DNA from 3 places in the Lysinibacillus sp. RS11 genome. Region 3 is predicted to be linked to each of the others. Evidence: a T-box and tRNA genes for the amino acid it is inferred to sense, from the RefSeq annotation. Region 3 holds a T-box; the other regions hold tRNA genes.
What was found. A T-box is a leader RNA that pairs with one kind of tRNA and senses whether it is charged. The one in region 3 lies ahead of ileS (isoleucine--tRNA ligase), so its partner is inferred to be a tRNA-Ile.

Region 1: it encodes a tRNA-Ile, which carries the amino acid that the T-box ahead of ileS (isoleucine--tRNA ligase) is inferred to sense. The anticodon was not compared.
Region 2: it encodes a tRNA-Ile, which carries the amino acid that the T-box ahead of ileS (isoleucine--tRNA ligase) is inferred to sense. The anticodon was not compared.

What each region holds. Positions count from the first base shown of each region.
Region 1 covers NZ_CP168124.1:3,794,376-3,797,622, forward strand. Annotated here, with positions in the region: tRNA gene AB9L17_RS19430 (tRNA-Glu) at 791-862, opposite strand; tRNA gene AB9L17_RS19435 (tRNA-Ser) at 865-955, opposite strand; tRNA gene AB9L17_RS19440 (tRNA-Asn) at 965-1,041, opposite strand; tRNA gene AB9L17_RS19445 (tRNA-Ile) at 1,046-1,122, opposite strand; tRNA gene AB9L17_RS19450 (tRNA-Gly) at 1,124-1,197, opposite strand; tRNA gene AB9L17_RS19455 (tRNA-Phe) at 1,203-1,278, opposite strand; tRNA gene AB9L17_RS19460 (tRNA-Asp) at 1,293-1,368, opposite strand; tRNA gene AB9L17_RS19465 (tRNA-Met) at 1,372-1,446, opposite strand; tRNA gene AB9L17_RS19470 (tRNA-Ser) at 1,497-1,589, opposite strand; tRNA gene AB9L17_RS19475 (tRNA-Ile) at 1,603-1,679, opposite strand; tRNA gene AB9L17_RS19480 (tRNA-Met) at 1,687-1,760, opposite strand; tRNA gene AB9L17_RS19485 (tRNA-Ala) at 1,787-1,862, opposite strand; tRNA gene AB9L17_RS19490 (tRNA-Pro) at 1,869-1,945, opposite strand; tRNA gene AB9L17_RS19495 (tRNA-Arg) at 1,959-2,035, opposite strand; tRNA gene AB9L17_RS19500 (tRNA-Leu) at 2,049-2,137, opposite strand; tRNA gene AB9L17_RS19505 (tRNA-Gly) at 2,143-2,217, opposite strand; tRNA gene AB9L17_RS19510 (tRNA-Leu) at 2,264-2,348, opposite strand; tRNA gene AB9L17_RS19515 (tRNA-Lys) at 2,369-2,444, opposite strand; tRNA gene AB9L17_RS19520 (tRNA-Thr) at 2,452-2,527, opposite strand; tRNA gene AB9L17_RS19525 (tRNA-Val) at 2,531-2,606, opposite strand; rRNA gene rrf (5S ribosomal RNA) at 2,617-2,732, opposite strand.
Region 2 covers NZ_CP168124.1:3,800,795-3,804,041, forward strand. Annotated here, with positions in the region: gene nadC (carboxylating nicotinate-nucleotide diphosphorylase) at 1-418, shown strand, start outside; gene nadA (quinolinate synthase NadA) at 405-1,508, shown strand; tRNA gene AB9L17_RS19555 (tRNA-Glu) at 1,718-1,789, opposite strand; tRNA gene AB9L17_RS19560 (tRNA-Ser) at 1,792-1,882, opposite strand; tRNA gene AB9L17_RS19565 (tRNA-Asn) at 1,893-1,969, opposite strand; tRNA gene AB9L17_RS19570 (tRNA-Ile) at 1,974-2,050, opposite strand; tRNA gene AB9L17_RS19575 (tRNA-Gly) at 2,052-2,125, opposite strand; tRNA gene AB9L17_RS19580 (tRNA-Phe) at 2,131-2,206, opposite strand; tRNA gene AB9L17_RS19585 (tRNA-Asp) at 2,221-2,296, opposite strand; tRNA gene AB9L17_RS19590 (tRNA-Met) at 2,300-2,374, opposite strand; tRNA gene AB9L17_RS19595 (tRNA-Ser) at 2,425-2,517, opposite strand; tRNA gene AB9L17_RS19600 (tRNA-Ile) at 2,531-2,607, opposite strand; tRNA gene AB9L17_RS19605 (tRNA-Met) at 2,615-2,688, opposite strand; tRNA gene AB9L17_RS19610 (tRNA-Ala) at 2,715-2,790, opposite strand; tRNA gene AB9L17_RS19615 (tRNA-Pro) at 2,797-2,873, opposite strand; tRNA gene AB9L17_RS19620 (tRNA-Arg) at 2,887-2,963, opposite strand; tRNA gene AB9L17_RS19625 (tRNA-Leu) at 2,977-3,065, opposite strand; tRNA gene AB9L17_RS19630 (tRNA-Gly) at 3,071-3,145, opposite strand; tRNA gene AB9L17_RS19635 (tRNA-Leu) at 3,192-3,247, opposite strand, start outside.
Region 3 covers NZ_CP168124.1:2,549,494-2,552,740, reverse strand. Annotated here, with positions in the region: gene AB9L17_RS12970 (hypothetical protein) at 1-525, shown strand, start outside; gene AB9L17_RS12965 (DUF2785 domain-containing protein) at 700-1,545, shown strand; T-box leader at 1,626-1,866, shown strand; gene ileS (isoleucine--tRNA ligase) at 1,919-3,247, shown strand, end outside.

The DNA of each region.
Region 1 (3,247 bases), 1.2 Mb from region 3:
TATTCATCTCCATTATAAAAGAAAGATAGATATATTCCAAAGATTATACCAATATTATCGTCATTTACCATGGATTATTTGTGTAATAAATGATGAAATTAGCAAAGTTAAGTTACATTTAGTTTGTTTGTCCATTTTTTATATGAAATTGCACAATTTTTATTGACTACTTATATTGATAGTGACGAGGATGATCAGAAATGTTTTTTAGTAGTCTTATTAGGATAAAGCAAAAGGTTATATAGCAACATTTATTGAACGAATGATATGTTGGTATGTAGGAATTTTTATCCAAATTGCTTAACGAAGACTTGAGCGTGCTATTCACCTCCCCTACATGAACAACTACCAAAAGGTGCTATCTAAACCGCAACAACAGATCGTTTAAAGAATTTAGCTATTTTCAAGTGTTAGAGGAATGCCAATGTGAATAGATTACTACGTGAATTCTGCCCATTGAAAAACAATTTTGATAAGATATCGGAGGAAGTAATTGAATGGAGCCGTACACAATTTAATAACTTGCCTAGAAAGTGACTGGGGAAACAGCAAATGATGCGTTTATGGAACAACAAAGAATCATAAAAAACAAATGCGCTAAAGCGCTGGAGAGCCCGAAGCAAAAGTAAACGCTACACCACTTTTGCCCGATGGATCAAAGCGACCTACAGGATTAGCGCTTAAGCCTAGACGACGACTAGGCTTAAGGTTATCCACAGGAAAAAAACCTATAGTTTCTCTTAACAATGAAAAAGCAGTAGATGTAAATTACATCTACTGCTTTTTAGTATGACCCGTACGGGATTCGAACCCGTGTTACCGCCGTGAAAGGGCGGTGTCTTAACCACTTGACCAACGGGCCAATGGCGGAGAAGGAGGGATTTGAACCCTCGCGCCGGTTACCCGACCTACACCCTTAGCAGGGGCGCCTCTTCAGCCTCTTGAGTACTTCCCCACAAAAAAATGGCTCCGAAGGCAGGACTCGAACCTGCGACAACCTGATTAACAGTCAGGTGCTACTACCAACTGAGCTACTTCGGAATAATGGTGGGCCTAAATGGACTCGAACCATCGACCTCACGCTTATCAGGCGTGCGCTCTAACCAGCTGAGCTATAGGCCCTTGGAGCGGGTGATGAGAATCGAACTCACGACATCAGCTTGGAAGGCTGAGGTTTTACCATTAAACTACACCCGCAAATATGGTGGGTCAGGACGGAATCGAACCGCCGACACTTAGAGCTTCAATCTAATGCTCTACCAACTGAGCTACTGACCCATATTTTTTAAAAATGGCGGTCCCGACCGGGATCGAACCGGCGATCTCCTGCGTGACAGGCAGGCATGTTAACCGCTACACCACGGGACCATTTGGTTGCGGGGGCCGGATTTGAACCAACGACCTTCGGGTTATGAGCCCGACGAGCTACCACTGCTCCACCCCGCGTTAATAATATTCTTTTCGAGTTTTTCAAGCACCATTTATAGAAATAAAACTGGAGGAGGTAGAGGGATTCGAACCCCCGCGCGGTGTTACCCGCCTGTCGGTTTTCAAGACCGATCCCTTCAGCCAGACTTGGGTATACCTCCGTAATTATATAAATGGTGGACCTTGCAGGACTCGAACCTGCGACCGGACGGTTATGAGCCGTCTGCTCTAACCAACTGAGCTAAAGGTCCTTTAAGATGGCGGCAGAGGGGATCGAACCCCCGACCTTACGGGTATGAACCGTACGCTCTAGCCAGCTGAGCTACGCCGCCAGGATCTTTATACTGGTTATCTTTTATGGTGGAGCCTAGCGGGATCGAACCGCTGACCTCCTGCGTGCAAGGCAGGCGCTCTCCCAGCTGAGCTAAGGCCCCATAAAGTGGTCGGAATGACAGGATTCGAACCTACGACCCCTTGGTCCCAAACCAAGTGCTCTACCAAGCTGAGCTACATTCCGATAAATATTAATTTGGCGCGCCCGACAGGAGTCGAACCCATAACCTTCTGATCCGTAGTCAGACGCTCTATCCAATTGAGCTACGGGCGCTAATTATAAAAAATGGTGCCGAGGGCCGGAATCGAACCGGCACGGTAGTCACCTACCGCAGGATTTTAAGTCCTGTGCGTCTGCCAGTTCCGCCACCCCGGCACATTTGGAGCGGAAGACGAGGTTCGAACTCGCGACCCCCACCTTGGCAAGGTGGTGTTCTACCACTGAACTACTTCCGCATGTGCATAAGATTTATTTATCCTGGCAATATGAAATTCTTAAAAATGGTGCGGGTGAAGGGAGTCGAACCCCCACGCCTTGCGGCGCTAGATCCTAAGTCTAGTGCGTCTGCCAATTCCGCCACACCCGCATATTTTGTTGGCAATTAAATGGTGAGCCATGAAGGACTCGAACCTTCGACCCTCTGATTAAAAGTCAGATGCTCTACCAACTGAGCTAATGGCTCAAAACTATGGTGCCGGCGATAGGAGTCGAACCCACGACCTACTGATTACAAGTCAGTTGCTCTACCAACTGAGCTACACCGGCAAATGGTGGAGGATGACGGGCTCGAACCGCCGACCCCCTGCTTGTAAGGCAGGTGCTCTCCCAGCTGAGCTAATCCTCCTGGGTATAATGCCTAGCGACGTCCTACTCTCACAGGGGGAAGCCCCCAACTACCATCGGCGCTAAAGAGCTTAACTTCCGTGTTCGGTATGGGAACGGGTGTGACCTCTTTGCCATCATCACTAGACTATTAACAGTTTTCAATATACGTTGTATTTTGAAACTCTTATGTATTTTGTTTTGAAGTTTATTACCTGTCCTTCAAGACAAGAATTATTGTATAACGTTTTCTCGCATTGTGCAACACTTTTTTATAAAAAAAAGAAATTATTACTTTATGAAGATATTTTCGTTTCGAAAGAGAAATTATTACTCTACTATTTATTATAGCAATTGTTCAATTAAAAGAAAACAATTAATTTATCAAATAGATTGATTCGCTATTTTTATTCCCTTTATTTAATAAAAGGATGCTGATTTTCACAATAAGCTAACTCCTTCCTGCGGGCAAACATCAAGCCTTGTTATTTTTTCCTTGGGAATCTTTGCTCTTCGACAGAAGTACTTGAGTAACCTTTCGCTCCAATCAGCTACAAAAATGAATACAAAAAATCTTTTATAAATCATGAACATGCCTGTTAATTTATAATTTCTATATTATTTTATTATAAAATTTCATTTTTAATCCTATCCTTTACTTTT
Region 2 (3,247 bases), 1.3 Mb from region 3:
TGGCGCCTACAACCATCGTAATGGATTATATGATGCGATAATGCTAAAAGATAATCATATTGCGTTTGCAGGTAGTATAACCAAGGCCGTACAAACAGCCCGTGAGAAAATCGGTCACACCATTAAAATCGAAGTGGAAATCGAAACAAAAGCACAGCTAGTTGAAGCAATTGTAGCTGGTGCAGACATTATTATGTTTGATAATCGCAGCCCTGAAGAAATACATGAATGGCTTCTTGCCGTTCCCCCACATATCGTTACAGAAGCTTCAGGAAGCATTACTCTTCAAAACTTAAACACCTATGCTAAAACAGGCATTCAATGGATTTCGCTTGGAGCGTTAACACATTCAGTAAAAGCTTTTGATATTAGTGCACTTGTACAAACGAAAGGAGCTAATCCCCTTGTCCATCACTAGTTTATTACAACAAACGTCACTACTACCAAATCATTATCGTGCATTATCTAAAAATGAAATGGAAGGTCGCATTATCGCTATAAAAAAGAAATTAGGAAGGAAACTCTTCATCCCTGGGCATCATTATCAAAAAGATGAAGTAATTCAATTTGCAGATGTAACAGGGGATTCTTTACAGCTTGCTCAATTATCAGCTGCTAATAAAGAAGCTAAACATATAGTATTTTGTGGAGTACATTTTATGGCGGAAACGGCTGATATGCTTACAACAGAACAGCAGCATGTTTACTTACCTGATATGCGAGCAGGCTGTTCAATGGCCGATATGGCAGACATTTATCAAACAGAACAAGCATGGTCTATTTTACAACAGCTTTTCGGGGATACCATTATCCCGCTAACATATGTCAATTCTACTGCTGCCATTAAAGCATTTACGGGAAGGCATGGAGGGGCCTGTGTTACATCGTCCAATGCAAAAGAAATGGTTAAATGGGCATTTACACAAAAACAACGTATTTTCTTTTTACCTGATCAACATTTAGGTAGAAATACTGCGTATGATTTAGGAATACCGCTTGAAAATATGGCAGTTTGGAATCCTCATACAAATATACTTGAGACAGATCAGTCTCCAGAAAACATTCAAGTCATCTTATGGAAGGGACACTGCTCTGTACACGAAGGTTTTACAGTTCAACATACGGAGCTTGTGCGTAAAGTGTATCCAAATATGCGTATCATTGTTCATCCTGAATGTAGTCGCGAGGTTGTTGCCGCTGCAGATGATGCAGGTTCTACAAAATACATTATCGATACGATTAATAAGGCACCGAGTGGTTCAGCATGGGCAATCGGTACTGAAATGAATCTTGTTAATCGGATTATTAAGCAGCACCCTGATAAGCATATTATCTCTTTAAATGAGAATTTCTGTCCTTGTCTTACAATGAATCGAATTGACCTCCCCCATCTACTTTGGTCCTTAGAAAGTATAGAAAAGGGGCAACCACATAATCGTATTCGAGTAGATGCTCACACTGCTGAAGAAGCACGTAGCTCACTTGAAAGAATGCTGTTAAGCACTTAAATGGCAAAACGTCTACTCATTTCTGGTAGACGTTTGTTTATTATAGCTCTAGGTAAACATGTTGTGATGTTCAATATCGATTATGTCTCAGCATAATCGCCTCTGAAGACTTTAATTCATAATTGTTTAGAGGAAATTATTGAAATCTCAAAAACTATTCTTATACAAAAAAAAGCAGTAGATGTAAATTACATCTACTGCTTTTAGTATGACCCGTACGGGATTCGAACCCGTGTTACCGCCGTGAAAGGGCGGTGTCTTAACCACTTGACCAACGGGCCAATGGCGGAGAAGGAGGGATTTGAACCCTCGCGCCGGTTACCCGACCTACACCCTTAGCAGGGGCGCCTCTTCAGCCTCTTGAGTACTTCCCCACAAAAAAAATGGCTCCGAAGGCAGGACTCGAACCTGCGACAACCTGATTAACAGTCAGGTGCTACTACCAACTGAGCTACTTCGGAATAATGGTGGGCCTAAATGGACTCGAACCATCGACCTCACGCTTATCAGGCGTGCGCTCTAACCAGCTGAGCTATAGGCCCTTGGAGCGGGTGATGAGAATCGAACTCACGACATCAGCTTGGAAGGCTGAGGTTTTACCATTAAACTACACCCGCAAATATGGTGGGTCAGGACGGAATCGAACCGCCGACACTTAGAGCTTCAATCTAATGCTCTACCAACTGAGCTACTGACCCATATTTTTTAAAAATGGCGGTCCCGACCGGGATCGAACCGGCGATCTCCTGCGTGACAGGCAGGCATGTTAACCGCTACACCACGGGACCATTTGGTTGCGGGGGCCGGATTTGAACCAACGACCTTCGGGTTATGAGCCCGACGAGCTACCACTGCTCCACCCCGCGTTAATAATATTCTTTTCGAGTTTTTCAAGCACCATTTATAGAAATAAAACTGGAGGAGGTAGAGGGATTCGAACCCCCGCGCGGTGTTACCCGCCTGTCGGTTTTCAAGACCGATCCCTTCAGCCAGACTTGGGTATACCTCCGTAATTATATAAATGGTGGACCTTGCAGGACTCGAACCTGCGACCGGACGGTTATGAGCCGTCTGCTCTAACCAACTGAGCTAAAGGTCCTTTAAGATGGCGGCAGAGGGGATCGAACCCCCGACCTTACGGGTATGAACCGTACGCTCTAGCCAGCTGAGCTACGCCGCCAGGATCTTTATACTGGTTATCTTTTATGGTGGAGCCTAGCGGGATCGAACCGCTGACCTCCTGCGTGCAAGGCAGGCGCTCTCCCAGCTGAGCTAAGGCCCCATAAAGTGGTCGGAATGACAGGATTCGAACCTACGACCCCTTGGTCCCAAACCAAGTGCTCTACCAAGCTGAGCTACATTCCGATAAATATTAATTTGGCGCGCCCGACAGGAGTCGAACCCATAACCTTCTGATCCGTAGTCAGACGCTCTATCCAATTGAGCTACGGGCGCTAATTATAAAAAATGGTGCCGAGGGCCGGAATCGAACCGGCACGGTAGTCACCTACCGCAGGATTTTAAGTCCTGTGCGTCTGCCAGTTCCGCCACCCCGGCACATTTGGAGCGGAAGACGAGGTTCGAACTCGCGACCCCCACCTTGGCAAGGTGGTGTTCTACCACTGAACTACTTCCGCATGTGCATAAGATTTATTTATCCTGGCAATATGAAATTCTTAAAAATGGTGCGGGTGAAGGGAGTCGAACCCCCACGCCTTGCGGCGCTAGATCCTAAGTCT
Region 3 (3,247 bases):
ACTGAACAATTGGAGAAGGTGAATCTTACAAAAGAAGAATATATTGAACAATACACTAAACCAATGAATTATAAATATACTACTATCAATTCACTATTAGATCAGGAAAAAAATCAATACAAAGACGTAGAAAGAATGATGCTACTTTTCCTAGTGGAAAGAGATGCTTTGAACTATTTTGAAGAACATTATAGTCAAGAAATAGCATACCTACGTGAAAAATATGATATTCCAGTGGGCGAAAAAGGAATCTATTCAAAACGTGGGGCAGTCGTAGCAATCAAAGAACATGAATTTTTAGTCGTTTCACATGCTGATGAATCAAATATTGGGAAATTATCAATAGATGAAATCGTACAAAAACATGGTAATGGTACGTGGTTCCCATTAATTGATGTTCCTAAAACATTGTCACCTGGGGATTATGTAGAAGTTAAATATAGCAGGGATCCCAGGAAAAATGCTGATTCTATAATAAGGATTGCGGATTTAGATAGCATGGAAATACTCGAAGAATACCCATGAATCAAGGCTAGACATTCAAAAGCTTCAAGAATGTCTAGCTTTTTTTTAGAAAGCTGTTTTTACATTTGCATTATGGTACAATTATTGTAAGTATTTGTATAATCAGGGGGAGTAGTAAAGGATGATTATGCAAGTTCTTACTAAAACAAAAAGGTATGGGGAGAAAGATCGAATATGATACTAAATAAAAACTTACTGAAGGAAATTGAATTAAAAAAAATATTAACAGATATAAGCAGTGGAAATAAAACGTGGCAACAAGAAGACCAAACACATCTCGTACAATCAATGATGCTACATATCGGCTCACTAGATAGTGAACTACGAGATAACTTAATTTATGGATCGTTTTATGAATTGATCCATGAAAAAAACTTACTAGAGCATGCACTTTTAACGGAGCTTTTAGAGGATTCTTTGAATAATATATTATGTAAGGGTATTGAAGAAAGTGAATCAGATTTAGTTTTTACCCGTACATTTACGTCGCTATTGATCGCCCTCATATTATTTAGAGATAACGCAGACGATTTTTTATCCCAAAAGAAAATCGCTGATTGTAAAGATAAAGTACTCGCTTATTTAGCGGCAGAAAAGGATGTAAGAGGCTACGTGCCGGTGAAAGGGTGGGCTCATAGTGTTGCCCATATGGCTGATGCAATCGATGAATTGGTGAAAAATCCGAAATTAAATAAAGCCTCTTATAGTGAAATTGTAAGCGCATTATACAACGTCGTTTTGCAAGAAAATCATGCTTTCATACATAATGAAGATGAACGGATTTTAGTACCTATCTTCACAATGCTTGAGCATGGTTTAGAGGAGCAAGAAATCATTAGATTACTGCAAGAATTACCTGCAACTTTAAAAGTAAAAAAAGAACAGCTCGATGTACAGCATCACAGAATTTTAGTTTTTAACTGTAAATCCTTTGTGAAAAGCTTTTATATTAAAACAAATGGGAAGCCTAAGTTCGCAGCACTTCATAAATGCATCGAAGCATGTCTCGATGAATTATAAGAAATTACTACCAATATTAGTACTTTGAAATTATTGACAGACAAAATTTAGTTTGTTAAGATGAGTGACAATAAAAGCATACAAATTCGTTGATGAGAAAGAGTAGTGTTTCATTTTGTTCTACAGAGAGCCGACATAATGGTGGAAGTCGGTGTGCACATGATACATGAAGATCCTCTCTGAGAAGATTGGCTGAACATAGTAAGCTAATCCGGGTGTCTACCGTTAAAAAGAACACGTATGATTGTACGTTGCTGAGTGCTATTGAACGGTTGATTCAATAGAATTAGGGTGGTATTCGCGGTTAACCCCGTCCCTTGCTTGGGACGGGGTTTTTGTATGCCTTTTATACATTTGTATAGGAGGGAATTACATGCAAGGTGAAAAGAAAAAAGAAACGGCTGTAGAGAGGGAAACGAGGATTCGCCAGTTGTGGGAACAAGAAAAAACGTTCCAAGCATCTGTTGCGAATCGTGCTGGTCATAAGCCCTTTGTATTTTACGAAGGCCCACCAACAGCAAATGGATTACCACATGTAGGTCACGCATTTGGCAGAACAATTAAGGATGTCGTGGCTCGTTATAAAACGATGCAAGGGTATTTAGTTGAACGGAAAGCTGGCTGGGATACACATGGTTTGCCTGTGGAACTCGGTGTGGAAAAAAAGCTAGGTATCTCTGGGAAGCAAGAGATTGAAAAATATGGTGTTGAACAATTCATTCAGGAGTGTAAAGGAAGTGTCTTTACCTATGAGAAAAAGTGGCGTTCCTTTACAGAAGAACTTGGCTATTGGATTGACATGGATGACCCATATTTAACGCTAAGTAATGACTACATCGAATCCGTTTGGCATATTTTAAGTCACGTGCACAAGGAAAAGCTTTTATATAAGGGGCATCGTGTCTCACCATATTGCCCTAGCTGTCAAACATCATTAAGCTCTCATGAAGTTGCACAGGGCTATAAGGATGTAAAGGATTTATCTGTCACAGCAATGTTTAAGCTAAAGGGTAAAGATGAATATTTTCTTGGTTGGACAACGACTCCATGGACATTACCTGCCAATGTTGCATTAGCCATGAATCCTAAGCTCATGTATGTTCGAGTGAAGCAGCACGATAAAGTCTATATTTTAGCAAAATCACTAGTGAATAAAGTTTTTGCTGATTCTGTTGAAGTGTTAAGTGAACATGAAGGGCGTGAATTTGAAGGTGTATCGTACACCCCACCATTTTCCTATGTAACAGTTGAGAAGGGGTATGTCGTTGTACTAGCGGATTATGTTACAGAGCATAGTGGAACTGGAATCGTCCATATCGCACCTGCATACGGGGAGGACGATTATAAAACGGTTCAGCAAAATGGGCTATCGTTTGTCAATGTTGTTGATGTAAAGGGTTGCTATACAGAAGAGGTTCCAGAGCTTGCAGGTAAATTTGTAAAAGATTGTGATGTCGATATAATAAAAATGCTCGCTAAAAAGGAGCTATTGTTTGATAAGGAGAAATATGAGCATAGCTATCCTCATTGCTGGCGCTGTGATTCACCATTGCTTTATTATGCAACTGACAGCTGGTTTATCAACATGTCTGCATTAAAAGACCAGCTTTTAGAAAATAATGACCAAGTAACGTGGTATCCTGAGCACATTAAACACGGTCGATTTGGAAACTTTTTAGAAAACTTAGTGGACTGGAATATT